Regions from separate parts of the Rhodococcoides fascians A25f genome, predicted to be linked through region 1. Evidence: riboswitches for the same ligand, from Rfam matches in the RefSeq annotation. Region 1 holds a riboswitch; the other holds the start of a gene.
The links. Region 1 has a riboswitch for cyclic di-AMP ahead of BH93_RS21500 (transglycosylase family protein). Riboswitches for the same ligand answer to the same signal wherever they lie in the genome.
Positions count from the first base shown of each region.

Region 1 (10,870 bases):
CGACGGCCCGAACGACCTCGGAGATTCGCTGCGCGATCTTGCGATCGGGGTACTTGCCTTTACGGAGTTCGGGCTGCACCGTCGCCTCGAGCAGTGTGATCATGTCCTCGACCATCCCGTGCAGCTCGTCGGGTGTGTGCTTGCGCTCGACGGGCTCACGGCGGGTGCTGCCGGTGTTCTGCCGCACGGACGGTGCAGGCTCGAGCACCTTCAAGCTCAGCGCCTGTGGTCCACGACGGCCCGCTGCCATGCCGAACTCGACGCGCTGACCGGCTTTGAGGCCCTCGACGCCCTCCGGCAACGCCGACGAACGCACGTAGACGTCCTCGCCTTCCTCCTGAGAGAGGAATCCGAATCCCTTGTCGACGTCGTACCACTTCACCTTGCCGGTCGGCACTGAGCTCACCCGTTCATCTGTTGCTGTCGGTAGTTTCGTTGGTCGCGGGCCCGATGTTCGGACCTGCGGTCTGCACAAATTTCGCGTCCCACGAGAACGTAGGACGCGAATACACCAGTCTAGCGCGGTGAGTACCGATGAAGCATTCGAGTTCTTCGCACCCCGCACTTCGCACTACCGTGGTGCACGTGGACACACCGACCCGTAAGAGCAGCACCGTTCTGCTGCGCATCGCGCTCGCACTGTTCGCGATAGGCCTCGTCGCCATCGTCGCGATCCTGCTGTTTCCGATCTTCTCCGACTCCAAGCCCCCGCTGAGCCTGTATCTGACGGCCATGTTCTCGGCACCGGCCGGGTTCGTGCTGGCTTTGGTGTACGCGCTGGCGTCCGGACGGCGGGCTCGGTAGATCATGCGATTGATTCTGAACATCATCTGGCTGGTCTTCGGTGGGCTGTGGCTGGCCATCGGTTACTTCTTCGCCGGCCTTCTGCTGTGCATCCTGATCGTGACCATCCCGTTCGGCATCGCGTCGTTCCGTATCGGTGTGTACGCGCTGTGGCCGTTCGGGTCGACCATCGTCGACAAGCCAGGATCCGGGTCCGGCGCGCTCGTCGGGAACGTGCTCTGGTTGATCCTCGCCGGCTGGTGGTTGGCGCTGACTCATGTGGTCACCGCTGTCGCCATGGCGATCACCATCATCGGCATTCCACTCGCGATCGCGAACCTGAAGTTGATCCCCGTATCTCTGATGCCCCTCGGCAAAGACATCGTTGCCGTTCGGTGACTTTCCGGACGACTCTCACCTCCTGTGACTTCCATCACATAACGCTGAGGTAACAGGCCGGCAACGGACCGGGGTTCACTGCCCGCAACGCCCACTAGCTGGGCGGACGCGAGAGGCCCGAAAGAGGTACGAAATGTGCTCGGGACGACGCCGCGAAATCGACAGTTACCAAATAGTGACGTAAGCCGGGAATTTCAGTACGGTCAGCAGCGGCCGGAAAGTTCGGCCGAACTCCGGTCCGCAGCGCCAAACCTCGTCCCGCGGATACCGGAACACCCTCGACGATCACCCAGGGGACGAGGACGGGGGACCCACGTCCTCCACGGACAACCGGGAAGTTGTCGCAACTCACGAAGTTGCACCGACTTCCCTTGGGGTGAAGCCCAATTGCCCATTCGAGACGAATGAGCGAAAAGGCCGGGCTACCTCTCAGCCCGAACCCGACAGCTGACCTCGCAGGCGCGTGTGGAGAGGATTTCAACTCGTATGAGCGGACGTCATCGCAAGCCGAGCACCACTGGCAAGACCGTCGCGAAGGTTGCTGTCACCGGAGCCATCATGGGCACCGCGGGCATCGCCTTCACCGGCACCGCGAACGCGGCACCGGATTCCGACTGGGATCGCCTTGCACAGTGTGAAGCCGGCGGCAACTGGGGCATCAACACCGGCAACGGCTTCCAGGGCGGGTTGCAGTTCTCCCCCAGCACCTGGAACGCACACGGCGGCCAGCAGTACGCAGCCACGGCCAACCAGGCCAGCCGCGAAGAGCAGATCGCAGTCGCAGAGAAGGTCCTCGACTCGCAGGGCTGGGGCGCATGGCCGTCCTGCTCCTCGAGCCTCGGCCTGAGCAGCGCGCCTACCGAGCGCAGCGTTCCGGTCACCCCCAAGGCACCGGAAGTTCCCGCACTTCCCGACCTGTCGTCCATCCCGGCAGTCGACAGCTCGGCCGAGGTCGTCGACGGCATCGTCACCGCTGTCCAGAACCTCACCAACGATCCGGCGATCGCCTCGTTCGTCCAGAACGCAGCGCAGGGCATCCAGCTCGATCCGCAGGTCGTGAACTTTTACCAGGCCAACAAGGCATTCCTGCCCCAGTAAGCGCCCGCGACGGTTCGCATCTCGTACGAAAAAAGCCCCCGACATCGTCGGGGGCTTTTTCGTACTGCGTGGCCTTTGCTAGCGGTTGACCACGGTCACCGGGTGCGCGTAGGGCAGGTCTTCGACGGGCAGCGGGAACTCGGTGTCCTCGCCGAAGGGCGACAAGCCACCCGATCGAGCGGACGAGAGTTCGGTCACCGCGTGGTCACCGCGAGCGGTTTCCGGCCAGCCTGGATCGACATAGGGCTTCTTCGACTTGTTCACCATGCGCCTATTTTGACACCTGCCCTGCGGCGAGCACCAGCCCAGGTCTCTAATCTGATAGACGATGACCGACACGACTGCGCACCGACACACCGACACGCCCCCTGATCTACCTCAGTGGATCGCAGCTCGCTCCGACGCCGAGCTGATCAAGGCCATGTCGTTGCGCCCGGATCTGACCGCGCCGCCGCCCGCATCGCTGGCCGTACTCGCCGGACGGGCCGAGCAACGACGGTCGATTCTGCACACCGCGGACACCCTCGACACACTCGCCTTGACCGTCCTCGAGATCCTCGCCATCGAGGAGGCCTACGAACGGCCCGTCACTCGCGCTGCACTACTGGCCGTCGTGGCCAAACGCGCACCGGCCAAGAGCGTCGACAAAGCGCTGGCCCAGCTCCGCGAGCGGTTGCTGGTGTGGGGCGACGCGTCCGGCCTCCGGATCAGCGCGACCGCCGCGGACGCCGTGCCGTGGCGCATCGGACGCGCGCTCGATCCGGTCGACAATCTCACCGAGTCGCACATCACCGCAGCTCTCGCCGAACTCGGCGAGGGGGAACGCAATCTGCTCGACACTCTCGCCAGATCGTCCCCGACCGGCCGCACCCGAGACGCGGCACCGGGCACTCCGCCGGACCGGCCGGTCCAGAAGCTGCTCGCCGCCGGCCTGCTGATCTGGTTGGACGAGCAAACCGTCGAACTGCCCGTCCAGGTGGGGCAGATTCTGCGCGGCGAGCCGATGTCCGATCCACGGTCGCTCGCCGAGCCGAAGCTCGCCACCAGGACACAGTCGCTCACCGACGTCGATGCCGCTGCCGCAGGCGAGGCCCTCGAACTGGGTAGGCACTGCGTCCTGATCATCGAAGCCCTCTCCGCGTCGCCTGCTCCTGCTCTCAAGGCCGGCGGACTGGGCGTGCGCGAGCTCCGCAAGATCACCAAGGCGACCGGCCTCGACGAGGACCGAGTCAGCATCCTCGTCGAACTGCTGGCGGCAGCGCATCTGATCTCCAGCGGAACACCGGACCCGGTTCCCGCGTCCGACACCGGCGACGACTACTGGGCTCCCACACCGGCGGTCGACGCCTGGCTCACCGCTGCCCCGGCGGCCCGCTGGCACACGCTCGCCTCCGCCTGGCTCGAGGTGCCGCGGGCGCCGTGGGTCATCGGGATGCGTGACCCCAACGACAAGCCCATCGCCGCCCTGTCCGAGGAAGTTCGCTCTCCGGCAGCACCGCGGGATCGACGGATGATCCTGGAACTGCTCACCGAACTCGGCAGCGGACACTCGGCCCAGCCGGCGGATCTCGCCCGGATCCTGGCGTGGCGTCGTCCCCGATGGTCCGGACGCTTCGGCGTCACACCCGTCGGACACGTCGTCGCCGAAGCAACCGCACTGGGAATCGTCGGCCGCGGAGCGATGTCGACCCCGGGGCGCTCACTGCTGCACGACGGCAACGCCGAGGCCGACATGCGCGCGGCTTTGCCCGAGCCGATCGACTACGTCCTGGTGCAGGCAGATCTCACGCTGGTGGCACCGGGCCCGCTCGAGCCGGACCTGCACGATCGGATCGAACTCGTCGCCGACGTCGAATCGGCGGGGGCAGCGACGATGTACCGGATCAGCGACACGAGCCTGCGACGCGCCCTCGATGTGGGATTGAGCGCGTCCGAGCTGCACGCGCTGTTCGCGACCCACTCACGCACACCGGTGCCGCAGGCCTTGACCTATCTCATCGACGACGTGGCGCGTCGACACGGTCGCCTGCGGGCAGGCGTCGCCGCGTCGTTCGTCCGATGCGAGGACCCGGCGTTGCTGGCGGAAGTGATGGCGTCCCCGGCGGCGGAATCGCTGGCGCTTCGAGCCCTCGCCCCGACCGTCGCGATCTCGCAGGCCCCGCTCGCCGAGGTGCTCACGGTGCTGGCCGGGGCCGGGTTCGCGCCTGCAGGTGAGGACTCGTCCGGAACCATCGTCGATCTGCGCGCCCGCGGGTCGCGGGTATCGGCGCGGCGGCCACGCCAGACGTTCCGCACTCCGGCTGTTCCCACCGAGGAACAGCTGGGTTCGTTGGTGCGTGGGATGCGCGCGGCCGACCGGGCAGCGGGCAACGGGGGCGCGGTGGTGCGCGCCGACGGGTCTCGCGCCAGCAGCACCGCGACGATGACGCTGTTGCAGACCGCAGCCAAGGTCAAACGCAGCGTCAGCATCGGCTACGTCGATGCACAGGGTGTCGCGACCCACCGGATCGTCGATCCGATCAGCATCGGCGGCGGCCAACTCGACGCCTTCGACCCCGCTACCGGAGGCGTTCGCCGCTTCACCCTGCATCGCATCACGTCGGTCGCTCTGGTCGAGTAGTTCGACGCTCACGTGCACGCGCGCCCCTACCTGTGGACAATGGAGAAGTTGCGCTCTTTCGGGCGCAGCGGAAGTCTCTAGGAGGAACCGTGACCGACGGCCCGCTGATCGTTCAGTCCGACAAAACGCTGTTGCTCGAGATCGATCACGAACTCGCGGGTGCAGCGCGGGCGGCCATCGCACCGTTCGCGGAGCTCGAACGTGCCCCCGAGCACGTGCACACCTATCGCATCACCCCGCTGGCCCTGTGGAACGCGCGCGCTGCGGGCCACGACGCCGAGCAGGTGGTCGACGCGCTGGTGAACTTCTCGCGCTACGCGGTGCCGCAGCCGCTGCTGGTGGACATCGTCGACACCATGGCACGCTACGGCCGACTGCAGTTGGTCAAGAGCCCGATCCACGGCCTGGCCCTGATCAGTCTCGACCGCGCAGTGCTCACAGAAGTGATGCGCCACAAGAAGATTGCGCCGATGCTCGGTGCCATGGTGGACGAGGACACCGTCATCGTCCATCCCAGCGAGCGCGGCCACCTCAAGCAGATGCTGCTCAAGATCGGCTGGCCTGCCGAGGACCTCGCCGGATACGTGGACGGCGAAGCTCACCCCATCGAACTCGACACCGAGGGCGGCAAGTGGACACTGCGCGACTACCAGGAGATGGCGGCGGATTCGTTCTGGGCCGGCGGCTCGGGCGTCGTCGTACTGCCGTGTGGCGCGGGCAAGACGATGGTCGGCGCAGCGGCGATGGCCAGAGCCAAGGCCACCACGCTGATTCTGGTCACCAACACCGTCGCCGGTCGACAGTGGAAGCGCGAGCTGATCGCGCGCACCTCGCTCACCGAGGAGGAGATCGGCGAGTATTCGGGAGAGCGCAAAGAGATCCGCCCTGTGACAATCGCCACGTACCAGGTGATCACGCGTCGCACCAAAGGTGAATACAAGCACCTGGAACTGTTCGATTCCCGCGACTGGGGTCTGGTGATCTACGACGAGGTCCACCTGCTCCCCGCCCCGGTGTTTCGCATGACGGCAGATCTGCAGTCGCGTCGACGCCTCGGTCTGACGGCAACCCTCGTCCGCGAGGACGGACGCGAGGGTGACGTCTTCTCGCTGATCGGCCCGAAGCGATACGACGCGCCGTGGAAGGACATCGAGGCGCAGGGGTGGATCGCACCGGCGGAGTGCATCGAGGTTCGCGTCACCCTCACCGATGCCGAGCGCATGTCGTATGCCGTGGCCGAACCCGAAGAGCGCTACAAGCTGTGCTCGACGGCTCACACCAAGATCGCCGTCGTGAAGTCGATCCTCGCCAAACACCAGGACGCTCCGACGCTGGTGATCGGCGCGTACCTCGACCAGTTGAACGAGCTCGGTGAGGCCCTGAACGCTCCGGTCATTCAGGGTTCGACCAAGAACAAGGAACGTGAAGTGCTCTTCGACGCGTTCCGCAAGGGCGAGATTCAGACGCTCGTGGTGAGCAAGGTGGCGAACTTCTCGATCGATCTACCCGAAGCATCTGTCGCAGTACAGGTTTCGGGCACATTCGGGTCGAGGCAGGAGGAGGCGCAGCGCCTCGGCCGACTGCTCCGGCCCAAGCACGACGGCGGTCAGGCCCATTTCTACTCGGTGGTGTCGCGCGACACTCTCGACGCCGAGTACGCCGCGCACCGTCAGCGTTTCCTCGCCGAGCAGGGGTACGCGTACCGCATCACCGACGCGGACGACTTACTCGGTCCGGCGATCTGACGCTTCTGTCGGCACGGGCGGCGTGCTAGGAATAGTTGTGTGCGCCGATTCCAGTTCCCAGTAGACGTAGCCCACGCGAAGTCGGTGAACGAGACGTTCACCGAGCTTCGCCGGCTGCGCGCCTCGGCGGCGCTCACTGCAGTGATCCTGACTGCCCTGGGGGTGTGGTTCATCTGGATCGCAACCCCGTGGTCGTACATCCTCGGTGCCGTGTTCTGCATCGGTGCGGCCACCTCACTGTGGGTGATGCTGTGGGCACCGCGCAAGATGGGGTCCATCGAATCGCAATATGCTGCAGGCGATCTGGTTCCTGCGATGGTGGCCGAGAAATTACCGGTCGGAGCTCTGTTGCTGGCCTTGGTCGACATCGCGAAGCCGGGTGTCGAAGAACCGCACTACGTGTTGATCACCCGGGTCGTGCGAGCCCTGCCCGGCCACGCGATGGAGCGGGGAGCGAAGGTGCCCTCGGTGTCGGTTCTCGCCGACCGCGGCGCGAACACGGGCGGGCGAACGTGGCAGTTGGTCTCGGCGATGCCCATCGCCTGGGGCACTCCCGATACCACGGTTCTCGCGCGCGCAACCGACGAGATCACCGAGGGCGAGTGGGCGCTGTTGCACGCGAACATCGGCTTGTCCGAGAAGGTACGCAAGGCAAAGAACCAACAGTTGCTCATCGATCCGGCAGATCTTCCCGACGACCTGAGACGAGCTACGGGAGAGCCGGGATGACCTCGCGCTCGAAGAGTTCGATTCCGGAGCGATCGTAGGCAGCTTCCGGGAAGTAGAAGATTCCGTACGCCATCCCCTGCTCCTGCAGCGCCGTCAGATTGTCGACGATCTGTTCCGGGGTTCCGACGGCCGGCATGCCGCGGAACGCCGTCAGGGCTCCTTCGGCCTTGTCCGCACCCACGTAATCGGTGAGCCGACTCTCCAGGGCGCGAAGCTTGTCTTCCACTTCCGACTCGGTCGCCGCGATGACGACGTTGTAGTTCGCGGAGCGGACGATGGCATCGAAGTCGGTACCCACGGTGGAGCAATGCTCGCGCAGCAGAGCCGATTTGGCGGCGAATCCGGTGGGGGTTCCATCGAAGTTGGTGTAGTTGGCGTACTTCGCGGCGATCTTCAGGGTGACCTTCTCGCCCCCGCCCGCGATCCACAGCGGGATTCCGCCCTCCTGCAGCGGCAGCGGCCGCACCACGGCACCGTCGATCTGGTAGTGCTTTCCGTCGAGGAACACCTCACCGGTCGTCCATGCCTGCTTGAAGATCTGCACGCCCTCGTCGAGCCGACCCAATCGTTCACCCGGAGAGGGAAACCCGTAGCCGTAGGCGCGGAACTCGTGCTCGTGCCAGCCGCCGCCGATGCCCATCTCGACGCGTCCGCCGGAAATGATGTCCACCGTGGCAGCAACTTTGGCGAGGTAGGCCGGGTTGCGGTACGACATCGCAGTGCACATCTGCCCCAGCCTGATCCGGGAGGTGCTCGCAGCCAGTGCGGACATCAGCGACCATGCCTCGTGCGTCGCCTCGTCTGTTGCGGTGGGAACGGTATGGAAGTGGTCGTACACCCACAGGGACTCCCACGGACCGGCCTCGGCGGCGAGCGCGTGATCACGCAGCACATTCCAGTGCCGGGCGGGGTCGATACCGACCAGATCCAGGCGCCAACCCTGTGGAACGAACAATCCGAATCGCATGACAGGCACAGTACAGACGCAGGGCGAAAGACCGGTTCCGGCCGGTGAACTACGCTGGACGAATGTCCGAGATGCCGCCCTCGCGCACCGTAGCGCGCCTGCGCCCGTTCGCATCGACGATATTCGCCGAAATGACCGCTCTCGCGGTGGCGAAGAATGCCGTCAACCTCGGTCAGGGCTTTCCCGATACCGACGGGCCGCCTGCCATGCTCGAGGCCGCACGTGAGGCCATCGCGAGCGGACTCAATCAGTACTCCCCCGGCCCGGGTATGCCGGTGCTACGCAATGCCGTCGCCGCCGACCGGGAACGGCGATTCGGGCTGCACTACGACCCCGACTCGCAGGTACTGATCACCGTGGGTGCCACCGAGGCGATCTCGGCATCGCTCCTCGGCTTGATCGAGCCGGGCGACGAGGTGCTGCTGATCGAGCCGTTCTACGACTCCTACGCGGCCGCCGTTGCCCTTGCCGGAGCGACCCGTACCGCCGTGCCCCTGGTTCCCGACGGCAACGGGTGGACGGTCGACACCGAGGCCCTCGATCGTGCCGTCGGTCCCCGAACACGCATGCTCATCGTCAACTCCCCGCACAACCCCACCGGTACCGTCTTCGACCGCGCCACCATGGTCCGCATCGCCGAGATCGCCGTCGAACACGACCTGCTCGTCCTCACCGACGAGGTCTACGAGCACCTGACGTTCGACGGCACAGTGCACACGCCGATCGCGACGCTGCCGGGGATGTTCGAGCGCACCGTCACCGTCTCGAGTGCGGCCAAGACCTTCAACGCAACGGGGTGGAAGACGGGCTGGGCGCTGGGCCCGGCCCACTTGATCGATGCCGTGCGCGCCGCCAAACAATTCATGAGCTTCGTCGGCGGTACCCCTTTCCAACCTGCCGTCGCCTATGCCCTCGAGCACGAGCAGCCGTGGATCGCCTCGATGCGCGACGGCCTGCAGCGCAAGCGGGACACGCTCTCGGCTGCACTCGACGCCGCAGGCGCGGACGTGAAGTACAGCGCGGGAACATATTTCGTGTGCGCCGACGTCGCGCCCATCGGGCGGGGGGACGCGTACGAATTCTGCCGCTCCCTGCCGGATCTGGTGGGCGTCGCAGCGGTTCCGGTCACGGCCTTCGTGGACGAACCAGCTCCCTGGAAGTCGTTGGTACGCTTCGCTTTCTGCAAGCAGGACGAGGTACTCGCCGACGCAGCCGAGAGGTTACGGAGATTGTGACTCCGCAATCGACGATCCCGGCGTATTTCGTCCGACAGGCCGTCGACCTCGCAACGAGCGGCGGGATGGATTTGACCTACCCGTTGTCGATGGCCGGGATCGGGCCCACCATCCTCGGGAACCCGGCGGAACGGCTGACCACCCGCCAAGTCACCGCCTTCACCCAGGCGGTCTGGGCGGTGACCGGCGACGAACTGTTCGGCCTTGCCGCAGTACCGGTGCGGCGCGGCAGCTTTCGCGTGATCTGTCAGACCCTGATTCATTCGGAGAACCTCTGGGCAGCTCTGATCAGGATGTCCGAGACCATGCGGGTGCTGATTCCGGTTCGCCCCATGACGTTGGACCGCACCGAGGAGTCCACGGTGTTGACGATCCACGTCACGCCCACCACTCATCTGACCCCGGAAGCCAACGCCCTCGCCGAACGCTTGCTCACCGACTTCCTGTTGATTCTGCTGCACCGATTCGCGGCGTGGCTCATCGGCAACCGCGTCAAACTGCTGTCGGTGCAACTGCCGTACGCGCTTCCCGGGCCCGAGGCCGGCAAGATGTACGACTCCATTTTCGGGACGCATGTCGAGTTCGGAACCGACCGTGCCACACTGGAATTCGACAGCGCGGTGATGCGAGCACCGATAGTGCAGAGCGAGGAGACCCTGGCCGAGTATCTGGCCGAGTCACCCAATCTGCTGTTCTCGTCGCGAGACTACGACAGCACCGCGTCGAGCCAGGTTCGCCGGGCGCTCGAAACCGGCTTCAAAGGCGGCGCACCGGGAACCGAGGACATCGCGGCGATGCTCAACATCAGCCCGCCGCACCTTCGACGCGTCCTCCGGCAGGAGGGCACCTCGATCAACCAACTGCGCGAAGAAGTGCTGCGTGATGCCGCGATCTCAGGGCTGAGCCGCGGAGACAGTGTCGACGACATCTCGGCTCGTCTCGGCTTCTCCGAGCCCAGCGCGTTCCGCCGCGCGTTCAAGCGCTGGACCGGTCAGACCCCCGGCTCGTACCGCGTCAGCTGACGCAGAACTCGTTGCCCTCGGGGTCGGTCATGGTGATCCAGATACTGGGACCCTGATGACCTCGATGAAGTACCGACGCACCTCGTGCTTCGAGTTCCGTCACCACCGACTCACGCTCGTCACCGACGCGGATGTCGAGGTGCAACCGATTCTTCACCGATTTCGGCTCGGGTACCGACTGGAACAGCACCCGCGGGGAGCCGGGTGAGTCCGGATCGACGATTCCCGCGCCCGCCTGCCACACGAGAACGCCCTCGAAGGTGGTCGTGTCC
Region 1 covers NZ_CP049744.1:4,580,899-4,591,768, forward strand. The annotation lists gene BH93_RS21485 (cold-shock protein) at 1-397, opposite strand, end outside; gene BH93_RS21490 (hypothetical protein) at 586-804, shown strand; gene BH93_RS21495 (YccF domain-containing protein) at 808-1,182, shown strand; cyclic di-AMP (ydaO/yuaA leader) riboswitch at 1,459-1,660, shown strand; gene BH93_RS21500 (transglycosylase family protein) at 1,669-2,280, shown strand; gene BH93_RS21505 (hypothetical protein) at 2,359-2,547, opposite strand; gene BH93_RS21510 (helicase-associated domain-containing protein) at 2,609-4,900, shown strand; gene BH93_RS21515 (DNA repair helicase XPB) at 4,990-6,645, shown strand; gene BH93_RS21520 (DUF3239 domain-containing protein) at 6,685-7,374, shown strand; gene BH93_RS21525 (LLM class F420-dependent oxidoreductase) at 7,355-8,341, opposite strand; gene BH93_RS21530 (pyridoxal phosphate-dependent aminotransferase) at 8,404-9,576, shown strand; gene BH93_RS21535 (AraC family transcriptional regulator) at 9,573-10,598, shown strand; gene BH93_RS21540 (VOC family protein) at 10,591-10,870, opposite strand, start outside.

Region 2 (10,870 bases), 2.1 Mb from region 1:
CGCGTCTTCGTGCCCGTTGCCATTCGCGTGGCCGTTGCCGTTGCCGTTCGAGTGGCCGTTGCCATTTGCGTGGCCGTTGCCGTTGCCGTTCGAGTGGCCGTTCGAGCCGTTGCCGAGAATTCCCGCCTGGTAGTTGCGGAGCATCGCGAGCTGCTCGTGTTCGCCCTTGTGCAGTGCATCTTCGAGTGCCTTGCTCTGAGCCACAGGGTCCGGGGTGAACAACGATCCGGAGCCGGGCTTACCGGCCGAGCCGAGCTTGTTCATCTTCTTGGGTACCGGTGCGCCCTGGTAGTCGAGAGGAACCGGATGTCCGTGATCGTCGACCGGTCCCAGCGGCTGGTGGATTTCCACGTACTGGCCGTGCGGGAGGCGCTTGATGATTCCGGTTTCGATTCCGTGCTCGAGTACCGCCCGGTCGCTGCGCTGCAGACCGATGCAGAACCGGTAGGCAACGAAGTAGGCGATCGGAGGCAGGATCAGTACACCGATTCGACCGATCCAGGTCATGGCGTTGAGCGAGATGTCGAACTTGTACGCGATCAGGTCGTTGACGCAGGAGAGCGTCAGGACGACGTAGAACGCGATGGACATCGCGCCGATGGCCGTACGGACCGGCACGTCGCGGGGACGCTGCAGCAGGTTGTGGTGTGCAGTGTCGCCGGTGAGGCGCTTCTCGATCCACGGGTAGGCGATCATGACCGTGAATACGAGACCCATGATCACTGCCACCCAGAACACGGCCGGGATGGTGTAGCGACCGGCGATGTAGATGTCCCATGCGGGCCAGAGTCGAGCCAGGCCGTCGGTCCACATCATGTAGAAGTCGGGCTGCGAACCTGCCGAGACCTGGGACGGGTTGTACGGACCCAGGTTCCAGATCGGGTTGACCTGAAGCAGACCACCCATTGCTGCGAGGACACCGAACGTCACGGCGAAGAATGCGCCGGACTTGACCGCGAAGACCGGGAGAATACGAACGCCGACGACGTTCTTCTCGGTACGTCCCGGTCCGGGGAACTGCGTGTGCTTCTGGTACCAGACCAGGGCGAGGTGAGCTGCGATCAACGCCAGGATGATTGCCGGCAGCAGCAGGACGTGAGCCACGTACAGGCGAGGAATGATGATGGTGCCCGGGAAGTCGCCGTCGAAGATCAGCCAGTGCATCCACGTTCCGACGATCGGGATGCTCATCGTGATGCCGGAGAAGGCGGCGCGAAGACCGGTGCCCGAGAGCAGGTCGTCGGGGAGGGAGTATCCGAAGAAGCCCTCGAACATCGCCAGGATCAGAAGCAGGCAGCCGATGACCCAGTTGGCCTCGCGGGGGCGACGGAACGCACCCGTGAAGAAGATGCGGGCCATGTGCACGATGATCGACGCGGCGAACATCAGTGCAGCCCAGTGGTGGATCTGTCGCATGAACAGACCACCGCGGACCTCGAACGAGATGTCGAGGGCAGTGGCGTACGCACGAGACATCGTCACACCGTTGAGTGGGAGGTACGAACCGTCGTAGACGACCTCGCTGAGCGACGGATCGAAGAACAGGGTCAGGAAGACGCCGGAGATCAGCAGGATCACGAAGCTGTAGAGCGCGATCTCACCGAGCAGGAACGACCAGTGGGTGGGGAACACCTTGTTGATCTGACGGCGCAGTCCCGGTGCCAAGTGGTAACGACTGTCTACGTCGTCGGCCTGCTTGGCTGCGAGAGTTTGCAGTGAAGGACTCATGAATCACGCTCCGGTCGACGTTCCCAGAAGGCGGGACCCAGTGCTTCGTGGAAATCGGCTTGTGCCACTAGGTATCCCTCCTCGTTGACTGTGATGGGAAGCTGGGGCAGCGCGCGCGCGGCCGGTCCGAAGATCGGCTTGGCGTACTCGAGCGCGTTGAACTGCGACTGATGGCAAGGGCAGAGAATGCGGTTTGTCTGCTGCTCGAACAACGATGTCGGGCAACCCAAGTGCGTGCAGATCTTGGAGTAGGCGTAGTAGTCGCCGTAGTTGTAGCTTTCCTGACCCTTGCGCTTGACGACCGTGCTGGCATCGTCGGGACGCAGGCGGATGAGCATGACGGCGTTGCGAATTCCGCGCAGTGACACGAGAAGTTCGTGCTCGCTCTCGCGGTCCGATTCGCGGAACGGGAAGACAGTCTCCATGGCACCAGCGTCCAAGTCCTCGGGCCGAACGAGAACGACATCTTCCGGTCGCCCGGTGTCTCGTCGGAGGTAGATGGTCTCTCCATCGTAGCGAGGAGTCCAACCGGATACCCACAACGGAGAATCTTCGCCCTTGGCCCAAGGGTTCTTGATCAGGCCGCCGAGCGGGAGCAGTGCCATGATGCCGAGTGCGCCACCGCCGAAGAACAGGGAACGCTTGATCACCTTGCGGCGACCGATGGTCGAAGTGTCGAGAGAGTCGCCCAGTTCGGCCACCAACGTCTTGCGGTCCGTCTCCGACGAACTTCCGTCGTGGCGATCCTGAATGGAGACCTCTTCGGGAATGAACTTCTTGGTGAACTGCACCGCACCGACGCCGACGGCGAGGATTGCCAGACCCATCGTGCCGCCGATCAACGGCGTGTACAGCGAGTAGAGGTGGTAGTTCTCGTCGCCGATTCCGGCGTACTGCCAGGGCCAGAACAGGTAGACACCGATGAACGCGACAGCCGAGAGACCGGCGATGGCGAACCAGATCGCCACACTGCGCTCGGCGCGCTTCTCCGCCCGGGTGCCCTCGACGGCCCAGCGGTTTCTGCGGAAAGCGACGTCGACGCCATCGAGGTTGGTACCGAGCTCGACCAGCTGGTCGCGGCTCAGTGAAGCCAGTTCCTCGTCGGTGTACTTCTTGTCGGCATCCACACCACTGGTGTTTGCCGCGTCCTTGCGGCCGGAATCGCCGTCGCTCATGACCTAGCTCCGATCCACAGTGTTGCGCCGACGACTGCGGCGATTCCGACAACCCAGAGTGCAACCATCTCGGTACCGGGACCGAAGCCCGCGAGACCCCAACCGCCCGCGGCCTTGGTTTCTTGAGCTGACTTGACGTACGCGATGATGTCCGACTTCTCCTCGATCGTCAGCTGACGGTCGGAGAACTTGGGCATGTTCTGGGGACCGGTGACCATCGCGGTGTAGATCTCCTGCTCGTTCGCAGGACCGAGGTCGGGCGCGAACTTGCCTGAGGACAGGGCACCGCCCTGGCCGGTGAAGTTGTGGCAGGACGCGCAGTTCAACCGGAACAGCTCACTGCCACGTGCGATGTCGTCGCCGCGCAGAGATTCCTGGGCAACCTCGCCGTTGTCGTCGAGGATGACCGTGGGTCCGCCGCCGTTGGCCTGAATGTAGGCACCGAGGGCGTCGATCTGCTTGTCGTCGAACTTCGGTGGCTTGCGGAGTGCCTGCGCCTCGTTACGCGCGGCAGGCATGCGGCCACTGGACACCTGGAAGTAGACAGCCGCTTCGCCGACGCCGATGAGGCTCGGTCCGCGATCCTGAACGCCCTGCAGGTTGGCACCGTGGCACGTCACGCACGACGTGTCGTAGAGCTGCTTGCCTTCGCGAATGAGCGCAGCCGAGTCGGTGTCGGCGGTAGCGACCTGCGGAGTCGGGGTCAGGGCCGAAGCGAGGAAACCCGCGCTCAGAAGGCCCATCATCAGAACGAGAGCACCTGTGATGCGTCGGCGCGTCTTACGCTGCCGTCGCGTCTTGGCGGCGGCCTTGTCGACGGATGCTGCTGGGGGAGATGTACTCATCTTCTATCCCTTGTCGTGTCGGGACGGACCGAACGTCGGGGGCTGAATCCGTTCGTTCGTTATCTTTGGCGTGCTGACTGTCACTAGCGGATGAAGTAGATAGTCGCGAAGAGGGCAATCCAGACGATGTCGACGAAGTGCCAGTAATACGAGACGACGATGGCGGCGGTGGCCTGCGCGGGAGTGAACTTGCTGACCAGAGTTCTGGTGATCAGGAAGACGAACGCGATGAGTCCGCCGATCACGTGCAGTCCGTGGAAGCCGGTCGTGATGTAGAAGACCGATCCGTACACGCTGCTCGACAACGTCGTGCCCTCGTGCACCAGGTGGTAGTACTCGTACGCCTGGCCGGACACGAAGAACGCGCCCATGGCCAGCGTGATGATGTACCACCGTCGAAGACCGAAGACGTCTCCGCGCTCAGCGGCGAACACGCCCAGCTGGCACGTGAACGACGACGCGATCAGCACGGCCGTCACCGGTACGGCCAGAGTGAGGTTCAACTCGGTCGGTTCCGGCGGCCAATTTCCGTTCGCCTGGGCTCGCGCGACGAAGTACATCGCAAACAGCCCGGCGAAGAACATGAGTTCACTCGACAGCCACACGATCGTGCCGACGCTGACCATATTGGGACGGTTCAGCGAGTGCACGCGTTGGGTGATTGCCGATCCTTGAGTCCCTACAGCGCTCGTCACAGAAAGAAGTATGACCCGTCGTAGTACGGAAGGCATATCCGGGTCCGCTCTGGGCGCGTCGCAACACAACGAATCCAGGAGCGTCCTTGTTCCCACGCTGGTCAGGACGGCCGTACGGGCCGGTAGGGTCCAGTCGTGCAAGGCTGGCCTCATGGCAAAGAGCACCGAAGGTGGGTGGTTTCGGCGGCTGTTCTCGCGGTCGACCGCAGAACGTCTGGACCCCACGCGCGAGGATCTGGTGATAGTGGCGAGTTGCTTCGACGACGCACAGGCGTGTTCGGCTGTGCTCGACGACGCAGCCCGAACTTCGCCGGTGTGGACGGCGGCGTCGGATGTGTTGCTTCGGCATCATCTGCTGCTGCCTGCACACGAAGTAGAGGATGCGGCCGCGGTCGCGGCCCAGGACGATTACGAAGTGGGGCCCGCGGCCGAATTCTCGGACAGCGACGGATACCGCCCGCACGTGGACGACGGCGTTCCACTGGTTCTGCAGCGCGTGCAGGTGCTCGACGCGCTGCATTGTTCGCAGGAGCGATCTCGGATGGCGGGCCTCGCCCAACGCCGGGGTGGCGCTGTGCTCGGGTGGGATGCGCTGCAGCCGGCACAGGCCGACCAAGCGTCTGGCTAAGCTTCCACCGCACCAAGGCCGCGGCCACGGATCGACGAACGGAACCAGCCATGAACGCACCGACCGCAGACGAGCAGCCACGAACCTGGCGTCGAATTCTCGGCGCGTTGACGACTCGTACCGACCTTTCCAGCGCAGACACCGGCTGGGCGATGGACGAGATCATGGCCGACAACGCGACGGCGGCACAGATCGCAGCGTTCGGAGTGGCCCTCAGGATGAAGGGGCCGACTCCGGCGGAGGTGAGCGGTCTCGCCGAATCCATGCTTTCGCACGCGGTGCTGGTGGACACCGATACCGACGCCGTCGACGTCGTCGGGACCGGTGGTGACGGAGCCGACACCGTCAATATCTCCACCATGGCCGCCATCGTCGTAGCGGCCAGTGGCATCCGGGTGGTCAAGCACGGCAACCGCGCGGCGTCGTCCAAGAGCGGCACGACCGACGTACTCGAAGCGCTGGGCGTCCGGGTGACTCTGGGAGCCGACGCGGTCGCGGCGAGCGTCGAGCAGGTGGGAATCGGGTTCTGCTTCGCGCCGATGCACCACCCCGCACTGCGCTTCGCCGCGGCACCGCGCAAGGAGATAGGCATCCCGACGGTCTTCAACGTCCTGGGGCCTCTCACCAATCCGGGCCGCCCGCGCGCAGGTCTGATCGGCTGCGCCTTCGAAAGTTTGGCTCCCGTGATGGCCGACGTGTTCGCGGGCCGTGGCAGCTCGGTGCTCGTCGTGCGCGGCGACGACGGACTGGACGAGATCACCCTGTCCACCACGACAACGGTGCACGTGGTGTCCGGCGGCTCGGTGACCGTCGAGATGATCGATCCACTCGACTACGGCATCGACCGGGCACCTATCGAGGCCCTCAGAGGCGGCGATGCGGAGTTCAATGCCGCAGTGGCGCATCGCGTGTTCGCCGGCGAACACGGACCGGTCCGTGATGCCGTGCTGCTCAATGCCGCCGCGGCCATTGCCGCGCATCAGGGCGTCTCCGGGAACCTACACGAGCGCATCGAAGCCGGATTGGCAACTGCTGCAACGGTTGTCGACAACGGTTCCGCGTCGCGGCTACTCGCCGACTGGGCTCGCTGCACCACTGCATTGGCCGACTGACGAATTGTGCCCTACTCGCCGATCGAGAACCCTGCATCGACGTCGGCGCTCGAATACGACTGGAACGCAATGTGAGTCGTGGTGCTCCGAACGCCACGCACACGATTGATGTGTTTGGTGACGACGTCGGCGATCGAGGCATGGTCACGCACTTTGACGATGGCGATCAGATCGACATCCCCAGCGCACGAATAGACCTCCGTCACACCATCGACATCGGCAACGGCCTGCGCCGCCTCCGGAATCAAATCGGCCTCGGCGTCGATCAAGACGATGGCATTGATCATCTCTGCTCCTCATGCATCTCGAGCCCGATGTACGACGAGCTCCCACCCAACCCTAGTTCCACCGGTCTCTCCGCGGGCTCCACTCCTGCACTACCGGTCGTTCCGCGGGCTCCACTCCTGCACTACCGGTCGTTCCGCGGGCTCCACTCCTGCGCTACCGGTCATTCCGCGGGCTCCACTCCTGCCGCGCGGCTTCTCTCGCCGTTCGGCACCAGTCCTCCCACGAACCCGCAGAGCGTGCCGGGCTGCAGTAACCGCTGCTGGTGCGCACGATGCGAACCCCATCGGTGCGTAGCCAGGATGCGATGAGGCCGACCTCCTCCGGCGGTGCACCCCGAAGCGGCGTGGGATCGGGCATCACCGTCTCGGCGGACGCGGTGATGGCATCGACGACGGGCATCGGGTGCACTCCGCGGGGAGCGACCGCAGCACCGGCCAGACGGCCGAATCGCACCACGATCAACTCCCATCCTCCGTCCGCGGTCCGCCGCGCGGCCACCAGTTCGGCGATGGCGGCCACGGCCGCCGACCGATGCATCCGGCGTAGCGCCTCCACGGTGATCGCGATCCGGTCGCGCAGGCGCGCGGCAGTCTCGTAGAGCTCCCTGTCCGCGAGTTCGGCGACCCGCCGGCGCATGGAATAGAGGATCGCGTCGTCCTGGCCACACACGAGCGCAAGAAACTGCGCCGGTGCGCCGGAGTACTCGTCGGCCGTCATCGGCCCGGAGATCGCCGCTGGGCAGCCGCCGACGTCGGTTGCCGGGCAGTCGTCACCGTGCCGAACCGAACGAGCCAGCCGGCGGGTGCACGTGCGCAGACGGCAGAACTCCGCCACGAGCGCCGAAGCCTCTGCGGCGTCACCGCGAACCGGGAACGGTCCGAGACTGTTGGGCGTCGGCGTCCGGACTATCGACAGTCGTGGGAACGCCTCGTCGGTGAGGGTGATCCACCAGCCCTTCTTGGGAAACTTCGACCGGCGGTTGTACGGCGGGATGTGCGCCGAGAGCAGGCGCAGCTCTCTGACACCGGCTTCGAGTGCGTGCGCGCACTCGACGTGGTCGACACGCGTGGCCAGGGAGACCATCTCTTTCATCCGGCCCCTGGTCTCGGACCCGGTGAAGTAGTTGCGTACTCGGCGCTTGAGGTTGTTCGAGGTGCCGACGTACAAGACCTCGTCGGACGGGCCGCGGAAGAGATAGACGCCGGGCGTGCCGGGCAGGTGAGCGGCCAGCCCGCGTTTGGCGCGTTGGCCGGCCGACACCGCAGGAAGGTAGTCGACCAACTCGGCATAACTGTGAACGCCCTGATTGCCCACTCGTTCGATGAGGCCGTGCAGAACGTCGACCGTTGCACGGGCGTCGTCGAGCGCCCGGTGAGTCGGCCGGGTGCCGGATCGGAACAGTGTGGACAGCGCGGAGAGTTTGACCGAGGGTGCCTCGTCGCGCGTGAGTACCCGTCGAGCCAGCTTGACGGTGCACAACACCTGAAACCGGGGCCACGCTATGTCGAGACGACTGGCGGCGGCCTTGAGGAACCCGGTGTCGAAGCCCGCGTTGTGGGCCACCAGCACCGAGCCGCGGGCGAACTCGAGGAAACCGGGTAGCACTCGTTCTATCCGAGGCGCGCCGATCAGCATCGCCGACGTGATTCCGGTGAGTTCGACGATGTACGGGGGAATGGACCTGCCCGGATCGACGAGGGTGGCGAATTCGCCGAGAATTTCGCCTCCTCGAACCTTGACCGCACCGATCTCGGTGATGGCCTCCGTGTCTGCGCTGCCACCGGTGGTTTCGAGGTCGACGACGACGAACGTGGTCTCGTGCAGTGGGGTGTCCAGTTCGTCGAACGTCAGCTGGATGGGCAGGCTCACCGGGACGACGGTAGGTCCGACGTCCGACAAGAACGCGCATGGCGGCGTCGTCGGTGACCGTGTCGTCGCGCCCGGACCGTGAAGTGTCACGAAACCTGTCGGTGGCGCGCGCTACCTTTCGCTCGATCGGCTGATTCGGCCGCCTGAAACAGCAAAGAGACAAGGATCACAATGATCATCGACTGCAGTGACTGCCTGGTCCGTGACATCGCCTGCGCGGACTGCGTCGTGACGGTGCTTCTGGGGCCGCCGGGAATGCCATCGAGGTCGGACGGACGGTGGGTCGGACCACCCTCGCCGATAACGCTCGAGCAGGAGGAACTGGGTGCGATGGGTGTGCTCGCGGATGTCGGTCTCGTCCCTACGCTCAAGCTCGTGACGAACGCGGACGAGACCGCCGAAGTTCCGTCGTTACCGACTCGTGACGCAACGGGGGATCAGCGCGCTGGTTAGCGAAATTCGGGTCGATTTCGGTTGCGTCGGCGCGTTGGGGTCGACACAGGGGTATGCCATTTCGTAACCTTCCTGAGACCTTGCGGAGTCTCGCCAGTCCAAACCGGAGTGGCGTCGCAAGTCACCGCCTAATCGATCACTCGCGAGAGTGTTCGTACCGGGAACCCGATATCTACTGGGGTGAATCCCGCTGAGCCACCCACAGTGGCCGGTGGGTAGGGCTGCTCTTCCCAGCCCGAACCCGTCAGCTAACTCGGTCGGCGGACGATAGGAAGAAACGGAGCACCATCTTTCGTGGCGTCACAACTTTCCAACCGATCATTGCGGCGAGTTCTCGTAGCCGGAGCGCTCACGGCAGGCGTGGTCATTCTTCCCGCTGCACCCGCGATGGCGGCCCCCCTCACCATCCCCGGCGTCGGAACCTTCGAGATTCCCGACATCCCGGGCCTCCCTCCCCTCAACATTCCGGGTATCCCCGCACCGGGTGCGCCGCTGGCTCCCCAGGTCACGCCCGCAGCGAAGGCCGTTCAGGCTGCTGAGTCCAAGATCGGCGCTCCGTACGTGTACGGCGCCTCGGGTCCGGATTCGTTCGACTGCTCGGGTCTGATCCAGTGGGCATACAAGCAGGCCGGCGTCAGCCTGCCGCGCACGAGCTACGACCAGGCAGCCGCGGGCACACCGGTCTCGCGTGACAGCCTGATGCCCGGCGACGTCGTCTCGTTCTACGGCGGCTCGCACTCGGGTATGTACATCGGCGACGGCAACGTCGTGCACGCCTCCACGTCCGGCGTGCCGGTCAAGGTTGCTCCCGTGGACTCGATGCCGTTCGACGGTGCTCGTCGTTACTGATTCGAGCCGCAGACGTTCGCTGTGATCGACCGACAGGGTCGAGCCGTACCCCGGCTCGACCCTGTCGTCGTCTCCGGACACGGCATGCGACACGCCGGTCCGGTGGACAGCGGACGCCCCAGTTCGTAATCTGATCGAGACCTGGTCGATGTTTACTTTGTGACCTGTCACCGACGAACCCCATCGATTTCAGACGGTGTTCACCTCCGCGCCCGCAAGAGCATGGGTATGGTTCGTTTCCGGACTGCTAATCCAACCGTCGCCTCGTGAAGGCGACAGATGTAAGGACGGAGAGTCGCTTTCCGTGGCGATATCGAGATCAAACCGAGTGTGGCGGCTGGCCCGTAACTCGGTGGTTGCTGTCGCGTTGGCCGCAAGCATCGCCGTAATGCCGACGCAGACTGCGATCGCTCAACCGGGATTCGACTCGGCGTCCGACGCCCAGACCAAGCTTGCGGAGCTCTCCCGAGATTCCGAGCAGACGAACGAATCTCTGCACAACGCTCAGATCGACCTCGATGCCAAGACTGCGCAGCAGCTCGATGCCCAGGCCGCCGTCGATCGGAGCCGCGCCGCTCTCGACGCAGCGCAGGCGCAGTTGACTCAGCTCAAGCCGGCCATGGACAAGGTAGCCAACGTCAACTATCAGGGCGCGCGTACGAACCGCCTCTTCGCTGTCATGGTCAGCGACTCACCTCAGCAACTGCTCGACCAGATGTCGGCTCTCGATGTGATCTCGGCCGAGACCGCCGGCCAGGTCGCCCAGTTCCAGCAGGCGAGTTCGGATGCCGCAGCGGCCGAACAGGCGGCAACAACGGCCGCGGACCAAGCTCGTGTCGCGGCCGAGCAGGCCAAGGCGGTCAGTGACGATCTCCAGGCCAAACAGAGCGAACTGCAGGGCCAGATAGCCGAGGTGATGGCCGCCTACAGCGCGCTGTCGTCGTCCGAGCAGCTCTCTCTCGCTGGATCGGCATTGCCCGACGGTTTCGATCCCACGACGATTCTGCAGAATCTGACGCCAGGGTCGGGTACCAGCGCGTTGCAAGCAGGTCTGACGCAGATCGGTAAGCCGTACGTCTGGGGTGGAACAGGTCCGGACGGCTTCGATTGCTCGGGACTGGTGGTGTGGGCGTACAAGCAGGTGGGAAAGACGCTCCCTCGGTCGAGTCAGGCTCAGGCCGAAGGCGGTACCCCGGTGGATCAGAAAGATCTGCAGCCGGGAGATGTG
Region 2 covers NZ_CP049744.1:2,495,273-2,506,142, forward strand. The annotation lists gene qcrB (cytochrome bc1 complex cytochrome b subunit) at 1-1,728, opposite strand, end outside; gene qcrA (cytochrome bc1 complex Rieske iron-sulfur subunit) at 1,725-2,903, opposite strand; gene qcrC (cytochrome bc1 complex diheme cytochrome c subunit) at 2,900-3,748, opposite strand; gene ctaE (aa3-type cytochrome oxidase subunit III) at 3,832-4,443, opposite strand; gene BH93_RS11925 (hypothetical protein) at 4,595-5,071, shown strand; gene trpD (anthranilate phosphoribosyltransferase) at 5,122-6,183, shown strand; gene BH93_RS11935 (Lrp/AsnC family transcriptional regulator) at 6,195-6,470, opposite strand; gene BH93_RS11940 (DEDD exonuclease domain-containing protein) at 6,625-8,340, opposite strand; gene BH93_RS11945 (hypothetical protein) at 8,512-8,793, shown strand; cyclic di-AMP (ydaO/yuaA leader) riboswitch at 8,909-9,071, shown strand; gene BH93_RS11950 (C40 family peptidase) at 9,088-9,642, shown strand; gene BH93_RS11955 (NlpC/P60 family protein) at 10,031-10,870, shown strand, end outside.
Region 2: another riboswitch for cyclic di-AMP. It lies ahead of BH93_RS11950 (C40 family peptidase); the one in region 1 lies ahead of BH93_RS21500 (transglycosylase family protein).